DNA from 3 places in the Desulfovibrio oxyclinae DSM 11498 genome. Region 1 is predicted to be linked to each of the others. Evidence: riboswitches for the same ligand, from Rfam matches in the RefSeq annotation. Region 1 holds a riboswitch; each other region holds the start of a gene.
The links. A riboswitch is a leader RNA that binds a small molecule or an ion and turns the genes downstream of it on or off. The one in region 1 is predicted to bind thiamine pyrophosphate.
Positions count from the first base shown of each region.

Region 2: another riboswitch for thiamine pyrophosphate. It lies ahead of B149_RS0115335 (sulfide-dependent adenosine diphosphate thiazole synthase); the one in region 1 lies ahead of cytX (putative hydroxymethylpyrimidine transporter CytX).
Region 3: another riboswitch for thiamine pyrophosphate. It lies ahead of thiC (phosphomethylpyrimidine synthase ThiC); the one in region 1 lies ahead of cytX (putative hydroxymethylpyrimidine transporter CytX).

Region 1 is NZ_AQXE01000003.1:107,135-116,848, forward strand. Features, by position in the region: gene B149_RS0104610 (M48 family metalloprotease) at 1-165, shown strand, start outside; gene B149_RS0104615 (M20/M25/M40 family metallo-hydrolase) at 241-1,347, shown strand; gene lpxC (UDP-3-O-acyl-N-acetylglucosamine deacetylase) at 1,439-2,362, opposite strand; gene prmC (peptide chain release factor N(5)-glutamine methyltransferase) at 2,513-3,403, opposite strand; gene prfA (peptide chain release factor 1) at 3,412-4,482, opposite strand; gene B149_RS0104635 (DUF1385 domain-containing protein) at 4,486-5,427, opposite strand; gene rpmE (50S ribosomal protein L31) at 5,597-5,824, opposite strand; gene cytX (putative hydroxymethylpyrimidine transporter CytX) at 5,904-7,109, opposite strand; TPP riboswitch at 7,181-7,275, opposite strand; gene B149_RS0104650 (DUF169 domain-containing protein) at 7,718-8,494, shown strand; gene B149_RS0104655 (M16 family metallopeptidase) at 9,472-9,714, opposite strand, start outside.
Region 2 is NZ_AQXE01000018.1:17,400-27,113, forward strand. Features, by position in the region: gene B149_RS0115315 (pyridoxal phosphate-dependent aminotransferase) at 1-787, shown strand, start outside; gene B149_RS0115320 (universal stress protein) at 868-1,761, opposite strand; gene B149_RS0115325 (SLC13 family permease) at 1,771-3,195, opposite strand; gene thiE (thiamine phosphate synthase) at 3,243-3,881, opposite strand; gene B149_RS0115335 (sulfide-dependent adenosine diphosphate thiazole synthase) at 3,883-4,680, opposite strand; TPP riboswitch at 4,801-4,901, opposite strand; gene cobS (adenosylcobinamide-GDP ribazoletransferase) at 4,972-5,709, opposite strand; gene B149_RS0115345 (SAM hydrolase/SAM-dependent halogenase family protein) at 5,706-6,482, opposite strand; gene B149_RS0115350 (YitT family protein) at 6,485-7,363, opposite strand; gene B149_RS18130 (hypothetical protein) at 7,463-8,023, opposite strand; gene B149_RS0115360 (class I SAM-dependent methyltransferase) at 8,085-8,843, opposite strand; gene B149_RS0115365 (CheR family methyltransferase) at 9,129-9,714, shown strand, end outside.
Region 3 is NZ_AQXE01000008.1:25,469-35,182, reverse strand. Features, by position in the region: gene B149_RS0109765 (CoB--CoM heterodisulfide reductase iron-sulfur subunit A family protein) at 1-97, opposite strand, end outside; gene B149_RS18320 ((Fe-S)-binding protein) at 135-1,433, opposite strand; TPP riboswitch at 2,439-2,543, shown strand; gene thiC (phosphomethylpyrimidine synthase ThiC) at 2,630-3,913, shown strand; gene B149_RS0109740 (sigma-54 interaction domain-containing protein) at 4,063-5,391, shown strand; gene B149_RS18310 (NifB/NifX family molybdenum-iron cluster-binding protein) at 5,522-5,935, shown strand; gene B149_RS0109735 (NifB/NifX family molybdenum-iron cluster-binding protein) at 5,932-6,291, shown strand; gene B149_RS0109730 (iron-sulfur cluster carrier protein MrpORP) at 6,389-7,651, shown strand; gene cobT (nicotinate-nucleotide--dimethylbenzimidazole phosphoribosyltransferase) at 7,830-8,900, opposite strand; gene B149_RS0109720 (WcbI family polysaccharide biosynthesis putative acetyltransferase) at 9,012-9,714, shown strand, end outside.

The DNA of each region.
Region 1 (9,714 bases):
CCCGGCAACCCATCCACCATCTTCTTTTCTGGCTACGCATACGAAGCGCTCGGCAACCGGGAAATGGCCGCAAACCACTATTACCGTTACCTTCAGGCGACCCGTGAGGGCGATGCCGCAAAGCATGCCTACTCAAGACTGGACGCATGGGGATATATCAAATAAGCAGACCTGTTTCGGCAGCCTCTCATGTCGGCGCGTCGCGCCCATGACGATTGCAACACGAACAATGGATACAACATGATTGACGAACAACGGCTCATCGACACCTTTTTCGAACTCGTCCGAATCGACAGCCCCTCATTCAGCGAAAACGACGTCGCCGAGCACCTGCGGCCCGTCCTGGAAGAACTCGGCCTGTCCATCACCATGGACAACGCCGGGGACGCCTGCGGCGGAAACTGCGGCAATCTCATCGCCCACTTCAAGGGCAATACCAAAGGTGAAGCCATTGCCTTCTCCGCCCACATGGACTGCGTCCCTCCCTGCCTCGGCGTTGAACCGGTCATGGATGACGGAATAATCCGCTCCAAGGGCGACACGATCCTCGGCGGCGACGACAAGGCAGGCATTGCCGCAATCATCGAAGCCATTCGTCATCTGATCGAAAATGAGATATCTCACCCGGACATCTATGTCGTCTTCAGCATCGCCGAAGAATCGGGGATGCACGGGGCCAAGAACCTCGATCTCAAGAAGGTCCCGGCCAAACGGTTCGCCATTCTGGACTGCTCCGGACCTGTGGGGACCATCATCACCCGCTCTCCAGCCAAGATCGATATCACCGCGACCTTTACCGGCCGCGCCGCACACGCCGGTTTCGAGCCGGAAAAGGGCATCAGCGCCATCAATATGGCCGCGGACGCCATCCTGCGCATGAAACTGCTGCGCGTGGACGAGGATACCACCGCCAACGTCGGGTCCATTCAGGGAGGCAGTGCCATCAACATTGTTCCGGAAAGCTGCTCGCTCCATGCTGAGACCCGTTCATATGATCCGGAAAAACTTCAGGCTCAGGTGGATCATATGAAGGAATGCTGCCGCACCGCAGCAGACAACTACGGCGGCGAAGTCTCCCTTGAAACCGATCAGCTCTACCCCGCCCTGAATGTTCCACAAGACAGCGCCATGCTGCAGGAAGCAATCAGCGCCTGCGAATCGCTCGGGGTCAAGCCGTCGCTGGAAAGCTCCGGCGGAGGCAGTGACGCCAACATCCTCGCAGGTCGTGGCATTGACGTGATCAATCTCGGCATCGGCATGACCAGCGCTCACACCACGGACGAGCACATAGCCGTGGAAGACCTCATCGGAAGCGCCATGCTGGTTGCCGAACTCATGAAATCGTAGTCCGCTCGACGCTAGAATCGTCGCAATTCACCAGGCAATAAAAAAGGCCCGCCGAAAGGCGGGCCTTTTTGCTGCAAAATCGAATGAAAATCTATGCCATGGCCGGAGTCGCACCGAAGACTTCGCCCTTTTCGGCTTCCTTTTCAGGAGCTTTCTCCGGCTGAAGCGTAACTTTTTCAAGGTAGAGTTCGGCGTTGGCTTCAACATGACGCAGGAACTGGTTGTTCAGGGCGTGTCCGGAGGCGAAAACCTCAAAGCGTCCCTGAAGCGGCAAGCCCAGAATGGCCATGTCACCGACAAAGTCGAGCATCTTGTGGCGGATGAACTCGTCTTCGAAGCGAAGCCCTTCGCTGTTGACCACGCCGTACTCGTCCAGAACCACCGCGTTGTCGAGTGAGCCGCCGAGCGCGAGACCGTTGGCGTGCAGATACTCGACTTCCTTGAGGAAGCCAAAAGTGCGAGCCTTGGCGAGCTTGCCCGAGAAGTCTTCGGGGGTGATCTCCATGGACATGGTCTGACGTCCAATGAGCGGATGTGCAAAGTCGATGGTGTAGTCCACGAAAAACCCGTCGTGGGGAGAGGCCTTGATGAACTTGCCGTCCTGCTCGAAACTGACCGGCTTCTTGATAGCCAGCACGGTTTTGGGACGGCTTTGGCGACGAAGGCCAGCCTGCTTGAGCAGGTACACAAAGGAAGCGGCGCTGCCATCCATAATGGGCAGTTCGCTGCCTTCGACTTCGATCTTGATATTATCTATTCCCATACCCCGGATCGCGGCGAGCAGATGCTCAACGGTGGCCACGGAGTCGGTGCCGTTGCCGAGGGTGGTGGCAAGACCGGTCTCCACGACGAGGGAGGGGTTGGGAGTCAGAAATGCGTTTCCGGAACCGTTGCGGATGGCGAAAATGATACCGGTATCTTCGGCGGCGGGGCAAAGGGCCATGGCGACCTGCTTCCCGCTGTGTAGGCCAACTCCGGTGCAACGTACGGTTTCGCGAATAGTAGTTTGCAGCATGAATCCTCCATTTGGAACAATTTCACATGAGCAAAATAAGTGCCAAACGAGAAATATTATTTAACTTATTAAAATTGCTGCACATGTGTCAGCAAACATTCAATTGAAATATGTGGCAGAAACACAACTGTTCGTGTTTTTTCAACAAGATCAGAGCTGATGTGTTGTTTTTTTGCAAACCGTTCGAGTGGCAAAAATGATACGGTCATGCCCTGAAAGGTCTTTGAGTATTTCTACAGACCCGAAATCCCGGCCGTATTCGGAGGTTATTTTTTGGGCTGCCTGACCCTGCCTCCAGCCGATCTCGACAAGAAGATGGCCGCCATCACGAAGCGCCGCCGCGGCGTGGGGCAGCAATTGACGAAGGTGGTCAAGGCCATCCTGCCCACTGACAAGAGCAGTTCGCGGCTCAAAACCTGCAACCTCCTGATCCAGCTGGTCATATTCAGCCTCGGTAACATATGGCGGATTGCTGAGGACGAGATCGAGACTGCCCGGCTCGGCAAACGGCTCACACATGTCTCCCGGACGGATATCCAATCTGGCGTCAACGCCATGGCGCTTGGCATTTTGGGTAGCGCAAGCTACGGCCACAGGGCTCAGGTCCAGCGCCATACCTTCAGCTTGCTGAAAGAGGTGCGCGACCGTCACAGCCAGAATACCGGATCCCGTTCCGAGATCCGCAAAGCGGAACCTGTCGCAGGGCCCGAAGAGTTCCTGAACCTTTTCCACGATGTGCTCGGTTTCAGGACGCGGAATGAGAATCCCCGGACAAACGGCAAAATCGAGCCCGAAAAATTCGCGCTGACCGAGGATGTATGCAGTCGGCTCACCCGTAGCCCTTCGGCGCACGAGTTCCCGGATGGTCCCGAGTTCGTCCGCCGACAGCTCCCGTCGGCGATTGGTGATAAGCCCCACCCTATCGAGCGAAAGCGCATGACAAGCAAGCACCTGCGCGGAAAGAAGCGGGGAATCCACGCCCTTCTCCTCTAGGATGGACGCGGATTCCCCGATAATGTCGTGAAGCGTGGTCACGGTCATGCGCGTGTTTACTGCTCGGCCTGCTGCTGGAGCGCCTCGCTCTGGTAATGCGCAATGAGTGAATCGATCAGTTCATTAATGTCACCTTCCATGACCTGATCCAGCTTGTAGAGGGTCAGGTTGATTCGGTGGTCGGTGACGCGGCCCTGCGGGAAGTTGTAGGTGCGGATACGCTCCGAGCGGTCACCGGATCCGACCTGACTCTTGCGCGCCGCAGCCTCTTCGGCGTGGGCCTTTTCCTGCTCGGCCTGAAGCAGACGCGAGCGAAGGACCTTCATGGCCTTGACCTTGTTCTTGAGCTGCGACTTTTCATCCTGACAGGACACGACCAGCCCGGTGGGTACGTGGGTGATGCGCACTGCGGAGTCAGTGGTGTTGACCGACTGTCCGCCCGGGCCGGAAGCGCGGAACACGTCGATACGCAGGTCTTCGTTACGAATATTCACGTCGACCTCTTCCGCTTCGGGAAGAATCGCCACGGTACAGGCGGAAGTGTGGATACGCCCCTGCGACTCGGTGGCCGGAACGCGCTGTACCCGGTGGGTGCCGGACTCGTACTTGAGCTTGCTGTAAACCTTATCGCCCGAGATGTTGGCAATGACTTCCTTAAGCCCGCCCGCTCCTGATTCGCTCTCGCTCATGACCTCGACCTTCCAGCCGTTCTCTTCTGCGAAGCGGGAGTACATACGGAACAGGTCGGCCGCAAACAAAGCGGCCTCGTCGCCGCCGGTGCCGGCACGGATTTCAAGAATGATGTTCTTGTCGTCGAGCGGATCCTTGGGGAGCATAAGCAGCTTGAGCTGTTCTTCCAGTTCGGGCAGCTTCGGCTCGATCTCGGCGATCTCAAGCTTGGCCATCTCGCGGATGTCGGCATCCTCATCACGGGCAAGCTCACGGTTATCCTCAAGATCCTGCGAAAGCTGCTTGTATTCGCGATAGACCCTGACTATCTCGCCCAGATCCGCATGGCTCTTGGTTGCGTTGCGGTAACGCTCCTGATCGTTGAAAATCTCGGGCTGGGAAAGTTCCTTTTCAAGATCGATGAAAGTCTCTTCAATTTCGTCGAGTTTTCTGAACATCGATTATTCCTCCATATTGACCGCGCACTTGAGGGCCGCAATGGCAACCTCAATCTGCTGGTCGTCCGGTTCGCGTGTGGTGAGCACCTGAAGGGCCAGCCCGGGCCAGCAAAGCATCTTGCAGGCGATACTGCTTTCGCGCTTGGAAGCGAATTTGATCAACTCGTAGGCCATGGCACTGATGGGAATCATCAGCAGCAGTTTGACCCCGACGATGTAAAGATGCTTGAAGATAAATGTTTCCGGCGCATAGATCATCATGAGCAGCGGCACCAGCACCGAATAAAGCACGATGCTGACCGAGAGCACAAAGAGCATGAAGGCCGTGCCGCAACGAGGATGCAGCCTGCTGTTGATGCGCGCGCTGTCCGGAAGGAGCGAGGCGCCGGCCTCATAGGACCATATCACCTTGTGCTCGGCGCCGTGGTACTGGAAAACGCGCTTGATATCCGGGATGAACGAGATTGCCCATATGTAGCCCATGAAAATAAGCATCTTGAAAAGGCCGTCCCATGCGTGGAAGCTCAGGGAATCGACGTCACCGCCGTATCCCAGCCATTCCATGCCCACGGAAAAGAAATGCGGCAGCACCACGAACAGGCCGAGTGCGGCGGCGATGGCCACAATCATGCTCATGGCCAGATGCCAGCCGGTCAGCTCGCCCTCTTCTTCGTCCACAGCCTGCGTGGCGGACCAGTTCAGGGCCTTGATGCCGTTGACCAGCGTTTCCAGAAGAACGGGAAAACCGCGTACGAAAGGTTTTTTCAGAAGGGGATGATTGGTCAGCGAGAACCAGGGGCGCTCGTGAACTTCTATTTCACCGTTCGGGAGACGAACGGCTATGGCGAGCCGATTCTTGGAGCGCATCATCACGCCCTCGATAACGGCCTGTCCGCCCACGGTGTTGGCGGCCGCCAACAAGATATTTTTGAGACTCAACGGCATATCCTCGGCTTGAGTTGGAGGGAAAAGGGTCCTCCGCCAGCCGGACTGAACCGTCTTTGGGGACCTTGCCGAAGGGTAAGGATTCCCCGGGGAAAGTCAAAGCCCGGCGAAAACAATATGCCTCTGCCGCAATCGACAGAGGCATATTGAAAAAAACGAGCCGGGACAGCTACTGTTCGGTCTTTCCGGTTCCCTTGAAGTTTGCGTACTTCTTGCGGAAACGGTCGATGCGGCCGGCGGTGTCGATCAGGCGCTGCTTACCGGTGTAGAACGGGTGGCAGTTGGCACAGATTTCGACGTCGATATGCTCGCCCTTGGTGGAAGAAGCCTTGCTTTCGTAGCCGCAGTGGCAACGGATGGTGGCCTCAAACGTCTTGGGATGGATATCTTTTTTCATTGAAAAACTCCTACTCGCTAGTTGCGTGGAACAGGGACTAGTACTTAAAGTACGAACGAATGGCAAGGGAAAACGTATGTTATCCCCGTGTTGCCGCAACACGCCGGCGCTTTTCGGTCAGTACCCGCATCGCGTTGTGAACGATGAGCGTGAAGCCGATAGTAGTCAGCGTATGCCCCACGACCATGTCGTGCCGCTTCACCCAATAATAGAAGGCGATGCCGAGTGCAAGCGAAAGTATGGCCCTGACGTCGGCAATATTCGACCTCGCGTCATGTTTGAGCAGGTAGTAGTCGCTCAGCAGGATCGCCATGAGCGGCGCGAAGACCGATCCGAGCAGATAAAGAAACCATTCATACTGGGTAATGGGAAAGAACATGGCCAGCCCCGTTCCCAATGCGGCGAACACTACAGACGTCCAGCGACGATTCAGCCGGGGCAGAACGTTGAGAGTGGATACCGCGGCAGAAAAGACATCCATGAAGGTTGTCGTCACCGTGGAAAGACCGATGACCATGAGCGCCACCATGCCGAGCTTGGCGGCCAGCATCATCTGGGTGGGGTCGGCCGTTCCGGAAAAAATCGCCCCGCCGAGGCCGATGCTGTACATCCACGTGGAGCCGGTGAAATAACCGAGGAACGGTGCAAGCCAGGCGGCACGGGAGTTCTTTGCCATGCTGGTGTAATCCGCAATGAGCGGGAACCAGGAGAGCGGCATGATGATGGCCAGCTCGAATCCCATGCCGAAGGTACCGGTGGGTTCCACGGGCTGAGCAGGCGCAGGCTGAGTGAAGATGACCCAGCTCATGACCACCGTCAGACCAAGCAGCAATGCCACGGCGACCATGTTCAACCATTTGAAGCCCTGAATGCCGATGAACACCCAGAATCCGATGAATAGCCCGATCAGCGCAGACATGAGCATCTGGTTGTCGATGCCCCAGAGTGAGCGGCAGAGCTCGTTCACCGCATCCCCGCCGAGCAGAATCATCACTGCGGTCCAGCCGAGCAACTGAAGGATATTGATCCCTGAAAGCAGATACGACCCCTGCTTGCCGAAGGAAATCCGCATGGACATGATGGACGGAAGCTTTTCCCGGTAGCCGATGATGCCGCCAAGAACGAGGATGACCGTGCCAACCAGATGTCCGAGCACGTTTGCGGTCATTCCGCCCGCAAATCCCAGATTGGCCAGATAGCCGCCGGTAAAGATTTCGGCCACGGAAACCGCTGCGCCGAACCACAGAAAAAACAGATTAGCAAAGGTCAGTTTGCCAGTGTTCACGTCGAACTCCTTGTTTTGCTCGGAGCCGATACCGTGAGGAGAAGGACAAGGGAGGACCGCGCCGAACGACGCATGAAGACCTTCCGATTTCCCTACGACAGCCTCAACTGCATCAGGTTCCAAGGGTATGATCTCAGTCCCGTGCGGGACACCCCTATCGGACGAACAGACCACTATCAGGCACCGCCACGCTATGCAAGCCCACCCTTTACCGATCACATAAGACCTCCCTGTTTGTACGAGACCTCACGAGCCAATCGCTGTGTATACTGTGACCTCCCCCTCAGGCCGACAAATATCCGCGCCGCTCTCGCACCATCCCAATCCTCCTGAACTCCCTGTATCACTAGGAAATATCTCCCACGCCTCACACCAGACAGCACCCGATTGTGAAGCCTGTCACAATAAAGGCATCCAATCTCGCGCTTTAGCCTGTTAATATCTTCAACTGATTGTTCTCGGCTGGAACATGGACGATTTTTCTTGTACCAATTTTGTCCCGTTGATAGGCACCATTTTCCGCGCGGAACCCGCAAAGATGCAGTTTTCGCACGGTTGGGACGTATTTTCTTGTGCGAAAAGGAACAACACATACAAAGGATCGCGAAATGTCTTATAAAGAAATGCAAGAAATGCTGATGAAGGAAATGCGACTGTACCACTATCCGGTCGCCGTCAAATTCTTCTACGATCAGGCCGAACTTGATCATTTCAAGGACAACGCCGAAGAAATCCATACTCCGGTCAAGCCCATGACCTTCTGTCAATGGCAGCTCGCCGCCCGCATGAAGGGTCAGACCGTACTCGCCGAACAGGACACCCTCGGCTGCAACAACGCCCGATACAGCTTCGGCTGGAAAGATCTCGACGAAGGCGAAATCAAAGGCCACGCCAAATACACCCGCGACCTCGAACAGGCCGAACGCTTCGTCAAGACCAAGCATCAGCTCGAAAAAGGACTGCTCGCCATCGTCGTAGCCCCCCTCGGCAGCATCGACGGCCTCTTCGAACCCGACACCGTCCACTTCTACTGCGACAACATGCAGGCCTACCACCTCGCCGTGGACTACATGGCAGCCACAGACACGCACCCCCTGCGCCCGAACATAACCATGAACTCCTCCGCCTGCGGCGGTAACGTCTTCACCCTGCTCGAACAGGAGTTCAACATGCTCCCCGCTTGTTCCGGCAGCTACAACGCAGGCAAAACCGAGCGCGGCGAAATCAACGTCATCATCCCCGGCAAGAAATTCAAATCCGTAGTGGATCGGCTCCAGCACCGCATCGACGAAGCCAGCAGCGCCATCACCAAACCCGGCGACGGCTTCCCCGGAGCCGATATCTGCAAGAACTGCCCGCTCATCATCTTCAAGAAAGAAAAATAGCACCCACCCCATCATAGCCATACAGATCTGCCGGGGCGAACTCACCCTCGCCCCGGCGGATCGCATGCCTTTTTTGATGATAAAAGCTGAGGGGAAGGGGGGAGAACCTTCTTGCAAGAAGGTTCTCCCCCCTTCCCCTCAGACTCCCCTTCCCCCCTCTCCCAGAAACCTTTGGCGAGGCTGCGCCCGATTGACGCGACAGAAAACCGTTCGCTTGGGTGCCCGCTTCACATGCAGTTTGTATGAAAGGATTACCGAGGGTTTCGTTTTTAGACCCTGATTCCGTCAGCGAGGATGTAGCTTGGACGCGGGCCATGCGGTCGCATGGTCCCAGCTAGCTGCAACATCGCTGACAAAACAGGGATTCCAAAGGGGCCCGCCCTTTTGATCCCCCGGAAAGGGTCCGCCTGAAGGGCCCGCCGGAGGCTTTGCTGCTTGGCACCAGTTGCAGGTTTCGGCCTATTGGCCGAGCTTCTTCTTTGCTTGCGCAGAAAAAGGAAGGCAAAAACTGCGCTGTTAGAATACGCCGCCGCTCTCGGCGAGAGGCTCTATGACACGGTCACTGCTCCGGGCATAACATCTGTGACCACAGGCATCACCGGACCAGCGTGACCGGTCAGAAGAGCCTCAATGCCTCAATCGGCATTACTGCGATTCTTGTTGGCGGAAGTGTGAAGTTCCGAATGGAAATGTGTGAACTGAGAGCGTCCTGTTTTAGCTGAACTCTGCTAACGGAGTTCATTAGCCAAGCCCCACAGCCCCCAAATCCCCGTCAGCGTGGTTGCAGCTAGGACGCGAATTTTGCGGTCGCATGGCCCCAGCTAGCTGCAACCCCGCTGACAAAACAGGGATTCCAAAGGGGGCCCGCCCCTTTGGTGGGGTGCAGGGGCAACGCCCCTGCCCGCCGGAGGCCCCGCACAAAAAAAGCGCATCGCCTTGAGGCGATGCGCTTTGCCTTATCGTACAGGGTTTCCGTCTTACGGCATGACCTTCATCAGATAGGCCTCTTCGGGATCAAGATACTTGCGGGCGATTTCGCGAATATCTTCAGGCGTGACCTTGGTAGCCAGTTCGATGAGCTTGGCCTCGTAGTCACGGGGAAGCCCTCGAACCATGAGTCCGGCGGCTTCGCGTGAGCGTGAGAGCAGGGTCTGCTTGTCCTGATAGTAGTCGCCTTCAATGATATTGCGGGCTCGCACTATCTCGTTTTCGGGCAGCAG
Region 2 (9,714 bases), on a different contig from region 1:
CATGATTGAGCTTGCGGAAGGCCGCTGCGTCACCGTGCCCACCGAAGCGGAAAACGATTTTCTGGTGAGCGTCGAAGGATTGGAAGCCGCACGGACCGAGCGGACCCGCGTGCTGGTCCTCAACTCCCCCTCCAACCCCACCGGTTGCTGCTACACGCAGGACCAGCTGGACGGGATCGCGCAGTGGGCGCTGGACAACGGCGTGTTCATCATCTCCGACGAGGTTTATGACCGGCTGGTCTACGCCCCGGTGGAACCGGCCACCCTCGCCCGCTTCTGGCAGAAGCACCCCGAGAGCTGCGCGCTGGTGGGCGCACTTTCCAAGAGCTTCTGCATGACCGGCTGGCGTCTGGGCTGGGCCCTTGCAGCCGAGGAACTGGTCAAGGCCATGAGCAAGATTCAGGGTCAGTCCACCTCCAACGTCTCCTCCTTCTCCCAGAAGGCTGGTGTTGTGGCGCTGGCCGGGGAATGGGACATCGTGGAGCAGATGAAGGAGGCCTTCGTGCGCCGCCGCGACATCGCCCACGAAATCATCACCTCGTGGGGCGCGCCCTGTCCCAAGCCGGACGGGGCTTTCTATCTTTTCCCCGTACTGGACGCTTTCTATACCGAGGACGCGCCGGACTCCGCAGCCATGTGCAACAAGATTCTCGAAGAGGCCGGGGTGGCCCTGGTGCCCGGTTCGGCCTTCGGTGATGACCGCTGCATCCGTTTTTCCTATGCAGTGGATGACGATACCCTGCGCGACGCACTAACCCGCGTCGGCAAAGTGCTGACCGGAAAATAGCCCGGTTTGCCTATCCAAGAATGAAACGGGCCGCTCCCTTGGGGGCGGCCCGTTTTTTACGCGCGTCGCGATCGCCGCGATTATCGTATGATCATCACGGATATGGGTGCGTTTTCCATGACCTTTTCCACCATGCTGCCGCGCAGCTTACCCACCGGGGCGGGCAGGGCCACGAGGGTGTAGTCCTCGGCGGCTGCAAGCACGGCCTCAGCGGAGTTTTCCACCTCGAAGGTTTCATCAATGGGGGGGCTGTCCAGCGGCAGGGCTCGCCGCGCCTTTTCGATCACCTCCATGCCCGCCGTGCTTGCAACGGAAAGGGGGATGCCGCAGGCTCGGGCGATTTTGGCCAGCCGCGGCAGACATCCTGCGGCGAGGCCGGAACCGTCCAGCACCGCGAGGATGGCCCCTTCGGTCTTGAGGCGGCGGGCAATGATGATGGGGCACGGCAGCCGCTGGGCGATGCGGTAGGCCATGGGCGTGGCGGAGACGAGTTTCTTGAACCCGGTGGGATTCTCGCCGGGGGCGCCCACGATGGCAATGTCCACGTCCTCTATGTCGCACTGCTCGGCGATGACGCCGGGGATGTCCGTGCCGCTTCGCAGGTGCAGGGCCACGGTGCCGCCGCAGGGAGTGTTGTACGAAACCACGTATTCGCCGGCAGGGTCGCCGGAGATGGCCCGATGCTCCAGCTGAACGCTTTCCTGTCCGGGAATCTCCCCGAGTTCGGCAAAAATGTCGCGAGCTTTCTTGAGCCGTTTGAGCCCGGGCAGCTCCAGCCCCCAGCCGAGCATCTGTTCGCGGGCCACGCGAAGCTCCAGCCCGCCGGAGTGCAGGCCGCTGTCCGGTTCGCGCACCGTGAGCAGGGAGGTGTCCGTGCACTGCCTGCGGCTGAGCAGGGCGGCGAAAGCCAGCGCCTCGTATGCTTCCGGTCCCCCGCCGATACTCACGAGAATGTTCATGGTGTCTTTATGCATGATGTCTCCTCAGCCTCCGAGAAACGGCCAGTAGAATTTTGCGAAGATGATCAGGATGATGAAGGACATGAGCGCCAGCCGCCATCCCGCTTTCAGGAAGTCGGCGCTGGCCAGATACCCCGAGGAGCGCACGATGGAGCTCGCCGGAGTGCCGATGACGGTAAGATAGGCAAACGATGAGGCCATGGCCGTTATGAACCCGGCGGCCAGCGGGTTGGCTCCCGCTTCGACGGCGATGCTCAAGACGATGGGGCCGAGCACTGCCACGGCCGCGCCGTTGGACATGGTGTTGGTCATGGCCGTGGTCAGGAGCATGATGCAGGCCAGCAGGCCGATGCCGGAACCGAGGCCCAGCGGCACGAGCATGTCCAGAAACCCCGCGGCCACCCACGCGGCGGCACCGGTCTCCTGCATCTGCTGACCGAGGGATATGGCCGCCCCGTAAAGCAGCACCACACCCCAGTTCACGCCGGAATTCAGGTCCTCCCAGCGCACCAGCCCGGCAAGCAGGAAGCTCGCGGCCCCGGCAATGGCGATGGTGCCCATGCCCACCTCGGTGGAAAAGAGTATCCATGCGGTCACCGTAAGCAGGAAAATGAGGATCGTGGCGTAGTGCCTGCCCTGAAGCGAGCCCTGTTTTCCGACCTGTTCCCGCAGCCTGCGCACGGCGTGCGAGAGGTCTTCGGAAGGGGCCGGGAAGGTCTTGCGCAGAATCCAGTGCATGAAGGGCAGTTGTGCGAGAAAGACGGGGTAGGCAAAGAGCATCCACTGCCCGTACCCCACGTCGTAGATGGCTGTGGCCGGGTCCGAAGGCTTGTGGAAGAAGTCGCCCCAGTATTCGATCATGATGGCGTTTCGCGCTCCGCCCGAGGGGGTGCCGATACCCGCCATGCAGCATGCATAGGATATGGAGAACAGAAAGAGCAGGGCCAGCCGGCGTCGGCGTTCCTCGTCCTCCTCCGCAAGCTGGATGAGCGTCAGGGCCACGGGGAGCATCATGGCGGCAACGGTGTGCTCGCCTATGAACGAGGCCAGCAGGCCCGAGACCACGGAGATGCCCAGCGCAATGCGGTAGGTGTTGGTGCCGGTGGCCTTGACGATGACCAGCGCGAGCCGTTTGTCCAACTGCTGCTTGACCATGGCCACCGCCAGCATGAGCGAGCCCATGATGAACAGCACGGCATCCTTCATCAGACTGCGGGCCACGTCGGACGAATCGAGACCGAGCAGGAATATCTGCCCCAGCACGATGAGAAGGGCCACCGAAGGCAGCGGCACCGGTTCCTTGATGAACAGGGTGGTGGCCGCAAGCGTCATGACCAGCACCTTCCAGCCCGCGGACGTGAGGCCCGGCGGAACAGGCAGAAGCAGCAGTATGCCGACGGCGGCGAGGGTTATGAGCAGCCAGCGCTTGTCGTAGGCCCAGTGGATCATACCGGGTCTATACACGCTCCGGCGCGTTTATGCCAAGGGAGAGGACGTTATTCCTTTTCCTCGGCAAAGGCGCGACGCAACTCTCTGGCCGCCTCGGCCGGGTCTTCTGCGCGGCAGATGGCGGAAACCACGGCCAGCCCGTCAGCTCCGAGTGAGCGCAGGTGTCCGGCGCACCGGGCCGTGACCGAGCCGATGGCTACGGAAGGGTGTCTGGTCATGCCCCTTCGCCGTGCAAAGCCCTCGAATCCGAGCGGCTCCGAGTGGTCGGCCTTGGTGTTGGTGGGAAACACCGGCCCGAGGCCCAGATAATCCACGTCCAGCGTTTCCGCCTCAAGCACCTGCGCGTCAGTGTCCATACTCAAGCCGATGATGGCGTCGGGGCCCATGAGGCGGCGCGCGATATCCACCGGCATGTCGGACTGCCCAACGTGCACGCCCTCGGCGCCGACGGCCAGTGCCACGTCGATGCGGTCGTTGATGATCAGCGGCACCCCTGCGGGCGCAAGGATGCGCTTCAGGGAGCCGGCGGTTTCCAGATACTCGCGGGTGGAAACGTCCTTTTCCCGCAGCTGGACCATGGTAACGCCGCCTTCAACGGCCAGCCTTACCACCTCTTCAAGGGGCCGCTCCCCACAGGAGGAGCGGCCCGCGATGAGATAGCAGGTGAGGTCGAAACCCCGCTTCATGCTAGTCCTCCGCAATCAGACGCTGATGGATGTCCTCGGCGACCTTCTCGCCGGAGAGCAGCATGCCTCCGAAGACCGGGCCCATGCGATAGGAACCGAAGGTGGCGTTGGCGGCCATGCCCGCGACCCACACGCCGGGGAAGACCTCGCGGGTGTGGTTGACGGTGTTGGTCTCGGCCACGTCGGCCCACATGGACTGCTCGCCCTCAATGGAGCCGGAGGGGGTGTTCAGGGAGATGTCGTTCTTGCGGCACAGGGTCTTGAGCACTTCGGTGTCGTGGCCGGTGGCTTCGATGACGTGCTTGCAGTGAATGACCAGCGGATCCACGTGCAGTCCGGCGATCTCCACGGGAGAGGAGTTGATGACCAGTCCGTTGACGCGCTTCTGGCCGTCTTCTTCGCGGATGCAGACGTCTTCAACGCTCATGCAGTTGAACACGCGCATCCCGGCGATGGTGGCGGCTGAAGCCAGCGTGGTGGTGGCGGTGACGGCGTCGCAGGTCCAGTACTCGTCGTCCCAGTGCTTCATGGGAACGCCGATGTCTTCCAGCACGTGTTTGGACTCGTCCTGAACCACGATGATGTTCCAGGTCATGCCGCCGCCCCACATGCCGCCGCCCAGCGAGAGCTTGCGCTCGAACATGGCGACCTTGTGGCCTTTTTTGGCGAGGTTCATACCGGCGGTCATGCCGGAGGGGCCGCCGCCGACGATGGCGACGTCAAGCTCCAGCGAATCGCGGAACTTGTTGTAGTACTCGGTGATGATGGCGTCAGAGATGACTTTTTCGTTGAGGGACATGCGTTTCCTCCGCTTGCGGTTTGTTGCGGTCGGCGCGATCCGAAAGGCGCCGACCCCCTTTTGGCAAGGAGGCACGAACGTCAGGAGTGTCTTGAGAAGATGTCCCATGCCGGACGGCTCGGGACAGGGCTTCCGATTTCCCTACGTCAGTGCAAACTGAATCAGGTTCCAAGGGTATGATCTCAGTCCCGGCACGTGCCGGGACACCCCTATCGGATCGAGACAATGTCTACCGCAAAGGGTCGGAGTTCGCAAGGGGGGAGTTGATCAGGCAATCAAGTTCAAGGGACTTCAGAGAACCGCAACAATCCCGAGCAGGCCGCACAACTCTCCCAGCACGATGCTCGCGCCGAGGAAGTCGCCGTTGCTGCCGTTCACCTCTTTTGCCAGCTTGTGCAGGGGGATGAGCGTGATGATCAGGAGAGCGGCAGTGATTGCAAGGGCCTGCGGCGGGAGCAGCAGTGCGCCGATGGCGAGGGTCATGGCCGCGTTGACCGCAAGCGTCTTCAAGGTGGCCCCGGAGTAGAACAGGGAGCCGAGCCCGGGCCGGGCAAAGCGTTTGCCGACCACGCCGAAGGCCACGCAATTGAGTCGTCCGGTCATGAAGGGCCAGAGTGCGGCCGCGGGGTTTCCTTTGGCGAACAGGGCCGCGAAGAGCACGAGCTGTCCGGCAAGGGTCATGACAAGTGCGATGACGCCGAACGCGCCGCACCGGCTGTCCTTGATGACCGTCCAGAACCGTTGCGGATCGAAGTGCGCGGTAAAGGCGTCGCACACGTCGGCGATCCCGTCGTAGTGCAGGCCGCGTGTCAGCCAGAGCGAGGCCAGAACCACGAGCCACGCCTGAACCCACGGTTCGTCCCGGAAGAGCCCGAGCGCAAAGGGGAGGGTGATGACCGCGCCGAGCAGGAGGCCGGTGAGCGGCGTCCACGGCATGGTGCGGCGCATCTCCTCGTCCGTGGCGGCGCGTGCCGGGGCCAGCCGGGTCAGGAACCCGAGGGTCAGCAGAAATTCGTTCAGTGCCTTCATGCGTCCCACCTCAGGGTTACGGCATCACCCATGGAAAGGCCGAGCTGCCGGGCGGCCGAGCCGAGATTGACCGCTATCTCGAAGAAGCCCTGCGAGCCTTCCAGCAGGCCGGGCGCGCCTTCGGGCAGGTCGGAGTAGGTGTCCACCGCCGGGAGCTCCCGACCCAGCGGGGTGCTGATCTGAAGGTTGTGCAGCGGCCCGAGAGCGCCGGCGCGTAGGTTGAGCACGCAGTTGCCGAACCGGTCCACGTGCAGCACGCGTGCGGAGCACTTGCCCCGGCCCATGAGCGGCTCGGTCCAGAGCGGGCGCACGGTCTCCTCGGCGGAAACGGGGTGGCAGAAGCCGCTGAGGGCTTCGCCCCGTGCGATGCGTGCGGCAATCGGCGCAAAGATGTCGCGGCCGTGGAAGGTGGCGGAAGCCTTTTCCGGCAACTGGTTCACGTGATGAAGTTCGGCATGTTCAGGAATCAGCGCGAGGGCGGCCAGTCCGTTGTCAGGGGCCACGATGGTCCGCCCGTCCTGACGGGCTACAAGGATGGGACGTCCCGAACCCACACCGGGATCCACGACCGCCAGCAGCACCGCTCCTTCCGGAAAGTGCGGGGCCGAGGCCGCCAGAAAGAAGGCCCCCTGAGCGATGTTGAACGGTTCGACCCCGTGGGTGAGGTCAGTCACCGTGCTGTCGGGACACTCCCGGGCCAGTACGGCCTTCATCTGACCCACGTACGGGTCGTCGAGGCCGAAGTCCGTAAGCAGTGCGATGAGGGAATGCATGGTTAGTACAGCTTCCTTGCCGAGAAGCCGCTGCCCACCACGTGGAAGCCCGAGCCGGTGATGGTGAAGGCCTCCGGGTCAAGCGAGTAGACGATCTCCTCAAGCCGTTTGACCTGAACGTTGGTGACCATGGTCATGACCACGTCCTTGCTGTCGCCGGTCCAGCCGCCGCGTCCTTCCAGAACGGTGGCTCCCCGGTCCAGTTTCTTGAAAATGGCCTGCATGATCTCCTGCGGTTTTTCCGAGATGATCATGACCATCTTGCGTTCGCCGAACATGCCCATGACGTACTCGATGGCCACGGCGATGACGAAGGCCATGGCGATTGAGTAGAGCACCACGGACAGTTGCAGGAAAAAGAACCCTGCCAGAAACTGGAGGAAGTTGAACCAGAACTCGAACGCGCCCATGGACACGTTGAACCGCTGCTTGCCGATGACCGCAAGAATGTCCGACCCGCCGGTGGAGCCCAGCGAGCGCAGACTCATGCCCACCCCGGCACCGAGCAGCCCGCCGCAGGTAATCACCGCCAGCCAGACGTCCTCGATGGGCAGGGTGTAGTCGATGAGGTCGATGAAGATGGCGGAGACGAACATTCCGTAAAGGCTGTAGAAAAAGAACCGTCTGCTGACGAAGACCCAACCGAGCACGAAGACCGGCACGTTGAGCAGAAAGTACCACTGCCCTGTGGTGAGCCCGCCGAAGGCGTAATAGAAAAGCAATGCCAGACCGGACATGCCGCCGGTGAGCAGGCCGTGAGGGATGGCGATGGCCTTGACTGCAAAGGCGACCAGCCATGAGCCGACGGTGATAAGGGCGATGTTCCACGGAACGCCGAAGGTCAGGCGGCGGAAACGTTCTTCGAGAGCGGGTGAAATCATGTGTGTTGCAACCTCCGCGCACAGCTTTATCCGGTTTGCGTGCGGTTTGGAAGCCCGGAACGAAAACGACCCGCTTCCGTAGAAGCGGGCCGGGAAGTACTACTTTTGCTTGCCTTTGCCCTTGCCTCCGCGGGCTTTGGACTTGCCTTTGCCTTTTGAGCCGCGGTCATCATCGTAGTCTTCGTAGCTACGGTCGTCGCGGTCATAATCCTTGCCATGCTTCATCTTTGCGCCTTTGCCGGGGTGTCCCTTGCCTTTGCCGGCACTCCCCTGGCCCTTGCCGAGCACGGAGGGGTGGGCGCCCACTTCACGGGCTATGCGGCCCCAGCCCATGCCGGAGTTTCGCATGCTTCGGATCTCGGCCCTTGAGTGTCCGGATTCGCGAGCCAGCGCATCGACCTTGGCTTCATCCAGCGACTGCTGCGCGTCGCGGTATTGTTCGCGGGAGCGCTGATATTCCCGCCGCCGCTCCTCGATGATGTCCCCGTTGCCGATGCGGCGGGCTTCCTCAAGGGCGCGCCGCGCCCGCTCCACCTGCTCGGCAGTGCGGTCAACGCGTTCCAGAATGGAATCCACGGTCGAGAGGGGGGTGTCCTGCGCCATGGCTTGAGGCGCAAGGAAAAGGGACAGCAGCATGAGCCCGAGTGCCAGTCGTTTCATAGTCATTCTCCCGTTTTTGCTTTCATATACGCACGAACGGGCAAAGAGGACCATGAGAATATTACGAACCCCAGCGGACCGCACTGCTTCCGCAACTGGCTTCCTTGAACCGTTTGTTGGGGTCGGACTTCCAGAGCAGCAGGGGGGTCATGGGTTTGTGCGGGCCGATATCCACGCGCATGGCGGAAAAGGCTCCGAGCCAGCCCGGGTACAGTCTGTTGTTGAGCGCGGCCCACGGGGCGCACTCCTTCCAAGTGTTCAACGGGCCGGGCAGAACGGAGCGGGAAAAGGTAGGTCGGTTGCCCGTGGCGCGGACCATTGATCCGACTCGGAAGCCGGTGAGCATGTCCGCGCGGCTCATGGTGCCGCTGCTGCGGCGTACATTGAGCAGATGATACAGCGAGAAGCGGTTGAGAAAACCTATGAGCAGCCCTCGTTCCGCAACGCGCGCGGCCTCTTCGAGCATCTCCTGGGGCCGGGGGCAGAACTCCAGCACGCTCCAGAGCACGACATAGTCGAAGTCGTCATCATCAAAGGGCATGTGCGTGCCGTCGCCAACATACAGGCTCGCGTTGTTGCCCAGCCTGCGGCGTGCGCCGGAGAGCATGGAATCGCTCTTGTCCAGTCCGGTGACGTCAAAGCCCATGCGCCAGAGCGATTCGAGAAAGATGCCGGTTCCGCAGCCCACTTCGAGGATGCGTCTGCCACGCCGCTGCCAGGCGGCGGTCATGGCTTCGAGCAGCATGTTCTCGCGGCTCAGGGCGACATGCCCTTCTGGCGAGTCGAACCAGCTTTCATATTGTTGTGCGTTCCAGCGCATCGGGCCTCCGTGGCAATGTATGAACCGTTGATACCAGTTACAGCGGCCCGACGAAAGTGCTTCCGGAACAATGCGGCACCCGGGCGGAGTGGATCAGCGCTAGCGGACCCGGCCCTGTGGCACGGTCTATAATCATGCTGTATATAAGCGACTTGTCAACCGCAGCCATCCGGTCTACCAAGGATGCGGGCGGCAATAATTGACAGCTCGTGTGCGACACGGGTACTCTCCGGTAAATACTACCACTTTTTTACACACGCATTGGTCGCGAGGTAAACCGGTTCCATGTCATTGTTTTCGAGTAGCATAGGTCTTCGCAAGGACTCGATCCGCATCACGGATGCCGAGTTCGTGGAACTGCGCGACTTCATATACGAAAAAAGCGGTATCTTCGTGGACGAGAAGCGGAAGTATCTCTTTGAGAGCCGTTTCCGCAAACGGCTCGGGGAGCTCGGGCTTTCCAGCTTTTCGGACTACATCAAGTTTCTCAAGTTCGACTCCGCGCGGCGCGAGGAGATGGTGCGTCTTTTTGAAATGGTCACCACCAACGAGACCAGCTTCTTTCGCGACCAGAAACAGCTCGACGCCTTTCGCGACCATGTGCTCAAGGATGTAATCGACCAGCAGCGCGCCGCCAAGAAGATGGAGCTCAACATCTGGTCCGCAGGGTGCTCTTCAGGCGAGGAACCGTACACCCTCTCCATCATCCTGCACGAAATGCTCGGCCTTGAGATCTCCCGCTGGCGCATCCGCATCTCCGCCAACGACCTTTCCAAGGCCATGATCGACAAGGCGCGCGAAGGACTCTATCCGGAGTATGCCTTCAAGACCACCCCGGACGCCATGCGCAAGAAGTATTTCAAGCAGGACG
Region 3 (9,714 bases), on a different contig from region 1:
GCACGTAATAACCGGAGTCGGCCAAATCAAGCGCCGTCTGAATACCGGCGATACCGCCGCCGACGACCATGACCGATCCAAGTTTATTCGCAGACATTGAGTCCTCCTTGGAATCTCGTTCCGTTCAGTTCCGCCTACAGGCCGACTTCCTTGAGGTCGTCGCCGAGGTACTCGCGCTCGTTCTCGCCCAGAATGCCGAGCGAGAGACAGATCAGCGTCCAAAGATGGACGGTCTGATACGTGCCACCAAAGTGGTGCGCGAGATCGTGAACCTGGGAATGGCAGTTGTGGCAAGGGGTGATGCAGTAGTCAGCGCCGGTGGCGATGATCTGATCAAACTTGCGCTTGCCGTAGTACCTGCGCGCTTCGGGGAAACCGCTCTGCAGGAATCCGCCCCCGCCGCCGCAACAATAGTTGTTGGACTTGTTCGGGTGCATGTCGATGAGGTTTTCTTCACCGACAACCTGCTTCACGACGAAGCGAAGGTCCTCGGCCACGGGATCACCCAGAGACTTCCTGACCAGCTGGCAGGGGTCCTGAACGGTGAATTTGACGCCGAGTTCCTTGTTCCAGTCGGAGTTGACCGGGAGTTTTCCTTCACGGATCCACTGTGCATAGTAGCTGATGATGGATTCGAGCTCGAAAGGCACTTCCATGCCGAATTTCTGCAGTCCGGCCCGGACTGCGTAGAATTCGTGGCCTCACTCGGTGTTGAGCCAGCTCTTGACCCCGAGTTCGCTCACCGCGTCCATCTTCTTCTTGACAATGGCTTCCCAGTTCTCGTCCTCCGCTGCAAACAGGCAGTAGTTCTCAGCCGCCCAGCCAACTGTCCCGTAGGTCCAGTCGGCGCCGACGACATTGAGAATCTTCCAAAGAGGAACCATCTCATCCGGCTCGGTGACCGGCTCGCGAGAGTTCTGGTTCAGATAGAAATGAGCACCCTTGCGGTTGATGCTCACCTTCAGGTCCTTGCAGGATTCCTGATCCTCGCAGACCTCTTCAAGCACGTCCTCCACGACGAACTTGAAGTCTTCCGAGCTGGCGCCCATGGCGCTGGCGCCTTCGGTCCTGAGACCCTGGTCGCAGGAACCGACAATGCCTTTGGGCTTGTTTTCGCGATCCTGCGCCGCGCGGGCGTTGTAGACCAGCTGCGGGATGTTGATCTGCATGGGACATGCGTACACGCAACGCGTACACATGGTGCACATCCAGATCCATTTCGAATTAAGAATCTCCTCATCCATACCCAACATGGCCATACGCAGGAATTTCCTGGGGTCCATTTCTTCCAGTCCGGTTGCCGGACAGCCGGAAGAACACAGACCGCACGTAAGGCACATGTTGAGGTTTCCACCTTCCGGCAGAAGCTCCATGACCTTGTCCTTGAACGTGGATTTGACTCCACCTTCAAGAACTATTGCGGGTTCGCCCATACTCCTCACCTCATTGTTAAGGGTTTCCCACTGCATATAAAAGAACGGAATCCGTCCGAAAACACCCCTTCGGGAAAAGGGATGATTCATCCGGAAAACCGACTCGTCGTTCAGTCCACTCCACTGAACTGAACAAACGAATGGATACGTCCTCATACTCAAAAACGGCAAATCCGTAAATAGGCCAAAGATAGAAAAATGCTATCGTGACAACCCCTTGAAACATCAATGCTCATCCATAACCCCAGGCAATGGCAGGTAAAACATGCCGCCTTGAACAGTTCGCGGCATTCTCGAATGACGGCGAAGCGCTAGTGACCCATCAGCTATAAAACCAGCCTGATTGGTGCTTTTTTCTTGAAAAATACTACCTTCCAGAGGTTTTTCGGAGCAGCAGACGGCCAGAATGGTGATGTCGGTTTTTTCGGCCAGAGAGAAGGGCCTTGAGGCGCACCAGTTGCAGGTTTCGGCCTGTTGGCCGACCTTCTTTTTTGCTTGCGCAGAAAAAAGAAGGCAAAAACTGCGCTGTTGGGGGTGAGCCGCCGTTCTCGGCGAGAGGCTCTATGACGCGGTCACTGCTCCGGGTGAAACGTTTGTGGCTAACAAACACCACCCTGACCTGCGTGACCGGTCAAAAGAGCCTCTATGCCTCGATCGGCATTGCTGCGGTACTTGGTTGGCGGGAGTAGCTGCTTTCTTGAGAGTATTGGTGAGCGTGTGCGCCGCGAGAGTCCCTTGAGATGTCGTTTGGTTAATCGAGTTCGTCAGCCAAGACGCACAGACCCCAAAATTTCCGTCAACGGGGTTGCAGCTGGGATGCGAGTTATGCGGTCGCATGAACCCGGCAGCTGCAACCCCGCTGACAACCCAGGGATTCCAAAGGGGGCCCGCCCCTTTGGCGGGGTGCAGGGGCAGCGCCCCTGCCCGCCGGAGGCAAAGGCGGACGCATTCCTCTTCCAATTTGTAAAAAGCATTGATTGGCGAATCAACTCTTGCTAGGTTCTTTTTTGACCGTAGGGGTGCCCTGTTGTGGGCTGAGAGTCGCATGATCGACAACCCTTGGAACCTGACCCGGCTTGTACCGGCGGAGGAAACGGCATTGCGAAGCGCATTCCTTCTGTGTTCCACCTGCGGGTGGAATTTTTTTTGCCTTTTTTCCGCCCATTTCTTTGAACCTGAAGAATTGGGAGTATTTCATGACACAACTGGAGATTGCCCGTTCCGGTAAGGTCTCGGACGCTTTGGCGTTTGTTGCCGAGCGGGAGGGATTGGATGTGGAGGCGCTTCGGCGTTCTATGGCTGCGGGGCGGGTGAGTATTTCGCATAATCCGTTGCATGAGAAGAGTGAGTTACGTGGCGTGGGCGAGGGGTTGAGCGTCAAGGTGAACGCAAACATCGGCGCGAGCCCGGACCATGAGGATCCGGACCAGGAGCTGTTGAAGCTTCGTGCGGCGCTGGATGCAGGTGCTGACGCGGTGATGGACCTTTCCATCGCCGGTGAGCTGGGCAACCTGCGGAGGCAGACGCTGGAACACTGTCCTGTTCCGGTGGGGACGGTTCCCATCTATCAGGCTGCTGCGGACGTGACGGCTCGTGGCGGCGGCATCGTTGACATGACCATCGACGACCTGCTTCGAGTGGTTGAGGATCAGGCTCGCGAAGGTGTGGATTTCATGACGTTGCACACCGGGTTCACGCTGGGTGCTTTGGAGCGCATGAAGAAGGAAGGGCGTATTCTGGACATCGTCAGCCGCGGCGGGTCGTTCCTTGCTTGCTGGATGGTGGCGAACGGGGCGGAGAATCCGTTGTATACGCATTTCGACAGGGTTCTGGAAATCGCTCGTGAGTACGACGTCACCCTGAGTCTGGGCGACGCGTGTCGGCCTGGCTGCCTTGCGGATGCGACGGACCGGACGCAGATTCATGAACTGATCACCCTTGGCGAGCAGACACAACAGGCGTGGGATGCGGGCGTGCAGATCATCATTGAGGGGCCCGGGCATGTACCCATGAACCAGATCCGCGCCAACATGGAGCTTCAGAAACGGCTTTGCCACAATGCTCCCTTCTATGTACTGGGACCGCTGGTCACGGACGTGGCTGCAGGGCGAGACCATGTGGCCTGCGCCATCGGCGGGGCGATTGCCGCGTGGTCCGGCGCTGACTTCCTTTGCTACGTTACGCCGAGCGAGCACCTCGCCCTGCCCGGTCCGGACGATGTGTACGAAGGCGTGGCCGTCACGCGCATCGCTGCCCACGCGGCGGATATAGCGCGCGGCAATGAGCAGGCGGTGCAGCGCGATCGTGAAATGGCCAAGGCCCGTGCGGACATGGACTGGGAAGGCATGTACCGCCTTTGCCTTGATCCGGTCACTGCCCGCAGGATCCGCGACAGCCGCAGCCCCGAGGACGAGGACGTGTGCACCATGTGCGGCAAGTTCTGCGCGGTGAAACAGCTCAAGGAACACCTCGGCTCATAGCCTTCACCCCCGTTTCTCCTGAAACGGTCTTTCATCGGCACTTCGGCAGGGAGTCGTCCACGGACGGCTCCCTGAATTATTCCAGCAAAACGTAAAAAAAGCATATTTCCGCACTTCACATAGGACATTTTAGGGCTTATATCTCGCCCATGCCGTTTCCCAAAGACCTCCCGCTTGAGGACGTATTTTCGTCCATCGCCGACGGCCTCTTCACGGTGGATGCCGACTGGAACATCACCTACTTCAACGAGGCCGCCGAACGCATAACGGGCGTTCCCGCCGCAGAGGCAATGGGCAACAAGTGCTGGGATGTTCTCCACTCAAGCCTCTGCGACGGGGACTGCGCTCTTGAATCGTGCCTTGCTCATGGCGGAAGGATCACCAACAAGTCCATCTTCATCATCCGCCCCGACGGGGAGAAACGGCCGGTTTCCATTTCGGCTGCCCCGCTCCGCAACGCCGAAGGTGAGGTCATCGGCGGGGTTGAGACCTTCCGGGATCTGACGGAGATCCACGCCATCCGGCGTGAAATGCGCGAGTCCTATTCCTTTGAAAGCATCGTGGGCAAGAGCGAAGCGCTGGACCGCATCTTCGGCATCCTGCCGCAGATCGCCAGAAGCGAATCCACCGTGCTGCTGCTTGGCGAATCCGGCACCGGCAAGGAGCTTTTCGCACAGGCCATCCACCAGCTCAGCGGCCGCAAGGAAGGCCCTTTCGTCCCAGTGAACTGCGGCGCACTGCCCGAGACGCTGCTTGAATCCGAACTGTTCGGCTACAAGGCGGGCGCCTTCACGGATGCCCGACGCGACAAGCCCGGCCGTTTCGAGACCGCACGCGGCGGCACCATCTTTCTGGACGAAGTGGGCGACATGCCCGGCAAGCTTCAGGTCAAACTGCTGCGCGTGCTGCAGGAGAAGACCTTCGAACCGCTGGGCGGCGTCACACCGGTAAGCTCCGACGCCCGCGTCATCGCCGCCACCAACCGCGACCTCGACCTGCTGGTCAAGGAGGGAGGATTTCGGCAGGACCTGTTCTACCGGCTGAACGTGGTCACGCTGCGCCTGCCGCCACTTCGGGAGCGCCGCGCGGACATCCCCCTGCTCGCCGACCACTTCGTGAAGCACTTCAACGCGGTGCAGGGCAAAAACGTCGAGGGGCTTTCGGAAGACGTCATGAGCATCCTCATGCGCCACGAGTTTCCCGGGAACGTGCGCGAGCTGGAAAATATCATGGAGTTCGCTTTCATCCTCTGTTCATCCGGCTTCATTCAGGTCGAGCACCTTCCGGAACACCTTCGTCCCGAAGAAAAGACGCCCTCCGGCACCATGCCCATGGGAACGCTTGAGGAGATCAAGTGCATGGCGGTCAAGGCCGCGCTGGAACGGAACGGGGGCAAGCGCATGGTCACATGTCGCGAGCTGGACATTTCAAAGGATACCCTGCGCCGCATGCTCGCCCGTTGCGACAACGCGGACTGACCGGGCGCAGAGTTCGCCCATCCCTGCCCGTCGAGGCATCATTTTCGCCTCATCCCTTTTTGCGAAACCACACAAATACTTAAAATAACGAACATTTAAAACATGGCACAGCCTATGCTCATGCAGCAGCGTGAGTGAAAAGGAAACCAAGCTTCTCTGCCTTGCCTGTTACGGCGACCGGCTCGCGTCGGTCTTTGAAAACGCGCCCGAGTTGCGCCTCTTCACGGCGGAGAACGGTACATATAGCCCCGCAGGCCATTTATCCCTTCCCTCAAAGGACCCAACGGACAGGACATCCGCCATTTTGGCCTGCGGGGTGACGCATCTGCTCTGCGGAGCCATGTGCGGTCGCACCAGAAACCTTCTCGACGCTTCCGGGGTTGACGTCCTCTCCTGGCATAGAGGGAGCGTCGAGGAGGTTCTGGATGCCTTCCGCAACGACACACTGCATAACCTTGCCCTGCCCGGATGCCGCAACAGGCCCGGAACGGCCATGTGCCGGGGCCGCTCCCGAGCGGGCAAAGGAAGGAGGAACCAGTCATGAAGATAGCCATCAGCAGTTCCGGGCCCGGCCTGGAAAGCGCCCTCGACTCCCGCTTCGGCCGCGCGGCCGGATTCGTGGTCTACGACACGGACAGCGGCGTTAACGAGTATGTGGACAACACCCAGAACCTCAATGCGGCTCAGGGCGCCGGCATCCAGTCCGCCCAGAACGTGGCGGACACGGGCGCTCAGGTCGTCATCACCGGCCATGTGGGTCCCAAGGCCTTCCGTGCGCTGGATCACGCGGGCATCAAGATATGCCTCGCCACCGAAGGCTGCGTGGGCGATGCGGTTCAGGCCTTCAACGAAGGCTCCATCAAGCCCGTGGACGGCCCGGACAAGGACGGCCACTGGTAGCCGCACGGCACCTCGACGCGTTGACATCCGCCCACGAATGTCTATGTGAAGAATTCCGAACAGCGTATTCGGAAATACATACCTCAGGAGAACCACAATGAGTGAAGCCTGCAACAGCTGCAGTTCCGCCACCGCTGGCGGCGGCTGCTCCTCCGGCGGATGCGCCGAAGGTCCCGAAGATCTCAAACTCAAGACCACCCTCTCGCGCATCAAGCATAAGATAGTCGTCATGTCCGGCAAAGGCGGCGTGGGCAAATCCACCGTCGCCACCAACATCGCCGTGGCCCTGTCGCTGGCGGGCAAGAAAGTCGGCCTGCTGGACGTTGACGTCCACGGCCCCAGCATTCCCCGCCTGCTTTCGCTCGAAGGGCAGCAGCCCCACATCGGCGATCAGGTCATCGAGCCCATCTCCTGGACCAAGAATCTCTGGGTCATGTCCCTCGGGTTCATGCTGCCCAGCAAGGCTGACGCCGTCATCTGGCGCGGCCCGGTGAAGATCGGCCTGATCAAGCAGTTCGTGCAGGACGTGGCCTGGGGCGACCTCGACTACCTCATCGTGGATTGCCCTCCGGGCACCGGCGACGAGCCGCTCTCCGCCCTGCAGACGCTTGGCCGCGACGCCAACGCCGTCATCGTGACCACCCCGCAGGGCGTGGCCGTGGACGACGTTCGACGTTCCGTGACCTTCGCCCGCCAGGTGGGCAACCCCATCCTCGGACTGGTGGAGAACATGAGCGGATTCGCCTGCCCCGACTGCGGCAGCGTGCACAACATCTTCAATTCCGGCGGCGGCGAGGAACTCTCCAAGGAAATGGGCATCCAGTTCCTCGGGCGCATTCCCCTCGATCCCGAAGTGGGCCGCTCCGCCGACGAAGGATACCCCCTGCTCAAGGTGGACCACGATTCTCCCACCGCGCAGGCAATGAACAGCATCATCAAGCCCATGCTCGACCTGGGCGACAGTCTTCAGGAAAACAGCCAGCTGCCCAAGGTTGAAGAGCTGCGCGACGAGCACGGTCGCATCCGCATCGCCATTCCCGTGGCTGCGGGCAGGCTCGCCCAGCACTTTGGCCATTGCGAGCAGTTCGCCATGGTGGACGTCGATGCTCACACCGGCAGTATCATCTCCACCACCATGGAGACACCGCCCCCGCACGAACCCGGCGTCATCCCGCGCTGGGTGGCCGAACAGAAGGCCAATCTCGTGCTGGCAGGCGGCATGGGCGCCAAGGCGCAGACCCTGTTCACCGATGCCGGAGTGCGCGTCGTCACGGGCTGCCCCGCGGAAAATCCGGATGAACTGGTGAACAAGTTCATGGCCGGAGCACTGGTCACCGGCGACAACGCCTGCGATCACTAGGAGGCCCAGCCTCCGGGCGCCACAGCGGCGCAGGCGGTTGACAATACCGCGGCCCCGGCGGGCCGTGCTACCGACACCTCCTCTCACCCCGGGTCTCCCGACGGAGACCGAGGCTGGACAGAAGAAGGCCCCCGCATCGGACAATGCGGGGGCCTTCGCTGTATCGAATATGTTTCGGCTAGGCTCCGGAATCTACCCCGGCCTCGCTGAACGTTGCCATTTCGTTAAATATGTCGCACGCGGAGCGCAACAGAAAGAGTGCGCAGGCAGCGCCGGTTCCTTCGCCGAGGCGGAAGCCGAGATGCAGCAGCGGTTCCTGCTCCAGCTTGGCGGTGACGGCCTCGTGTCCCGGCTCCGCGGATGCATGACTGACAAAGCAATACTCCGAGACCAGCGGACAGATGGCCCGCGCAGCGCAGTACGCCGCCGTGGATATGAAGCCGTCCACGCACACCACCTGACGGTTGCGGGCCCCACCGAGGATCAACCCGGCCAGCGCGGCAATCTCGAACCCGCCAAGCGCGGCGAGCACGGCCAGCGGATCGCCGGATTCCACGATCTTTCGATTGGCTTCAAGCCCCCTGCGGATGACGTTGATCTTGTTGCGGACACCTTCCCGGTCAAGTCCGGTTCCCGGCCCCGTGATTTCCTCGGGGTCAAAGCCCAGATAGGCGCAGTAAAGGGCGGTGGACGGCGTGGTATTGGAAATGCCCATGTCACCGGTGCCAAGCGTGCGGATTCCTGCCACATGCGCTTCGTCAGCCAGCCTGACGCCCAGCAACAGCGCTTCGAGACACTGCTCCCTCGTCATGGCCGGACCTTCGGCGAGACTGGCGGTTCCCGGCGCGACCTTGGCCTGAATCAGATTGGGGTGCGCCTCGTATTCACCACCGCACGAACCGGCGTCCACAACGTACAGCTCGGCTCCGACGGTCCGGGCCAGCACGTTGATTCCGGCACCGCCGTTCAGGAAATTCGCCACCATCTGACGGGTGACTTCCTGCGGAAACAGGCTGACGCCCTCCGCGGTTACCCCATGGTCTCCGGCTATCGTATAAATTCTGGCGGGGTCCGCCTTCACGGCGTCCGGGCCTTCCTGAATCATATATATGCGTCTGGCAAAGTCCTCCAGACGTCCGAGACTTCCCTTGGGTTTGGTCAGATCGTCCAGCCGGGCCTGTGCCGCGACTCCCAATGCCGCATCAAGAGGCCGGACAGCCTCAGCGACAGCTTCGAGCTTGCGTTCCATATTCCTTCTCCTTGTGGCTCAGGCTTTTACACCCGTACTTTTCGGATTGCAAACATGCCGGGAAGTTGCGACCGCCCCCCGTTGGTGCTATCTCATGCCGAGGGAGCAAGAATGGGCAAGGAACTCTGCGTCATACACGCCAACTGTCAGGGCGAACCGCTACTGAAACGGCTGAACCGCAGCCCGGATTTCGCGCAACGCTTCGAGACGCGGATCGTCACCAATTACACCCGCGAGCCCATGCCCGACGGGTTGCTGGAACACGCTTCCCTGTTCCTCTATCAATATCTGGGAGACCAGTGGGGGCCGCTGGCGTCGCAGACCCTCCTGAAGCGGCTGGCCGACAACGCACGGAGCCTGTGCATCCCGAACATGTTCTTCCTGGGATACTGGCCCATGTGGTCCGGCGCGCCGGGATTCGACTACCGCGACAGGCGGCTCGACCAACTGCTTGACGCGGGCATCCCGGACGAACAGATTCTCACTCTGTACCTGCGCTCGCATCCCGCCAAGCACTTCGGCCTCAACGACCTGCTCGAAGAAACTTTTCGCCGTGAGCAAGCTCGCGAAGCAGTGACGCCGATCAAATACCTCGGCCACATCCGCGAACACTGGCGCACAAGGCGGCTGTTCAACACCGTGAACCATCCCGGAGCCGAACTCATGGATATTTCGGCCTGCGGCATTCTGGATCACCTTGCAATGGCACGCCCCACCGAAGCGGCACTGGACCAGTGCGGCGACCCGTTCCCCGAATTCCAGCAGCCGATTCATCCGCTCGTGGCCGAGCACTTTGGACTGGCCTTCACCAATG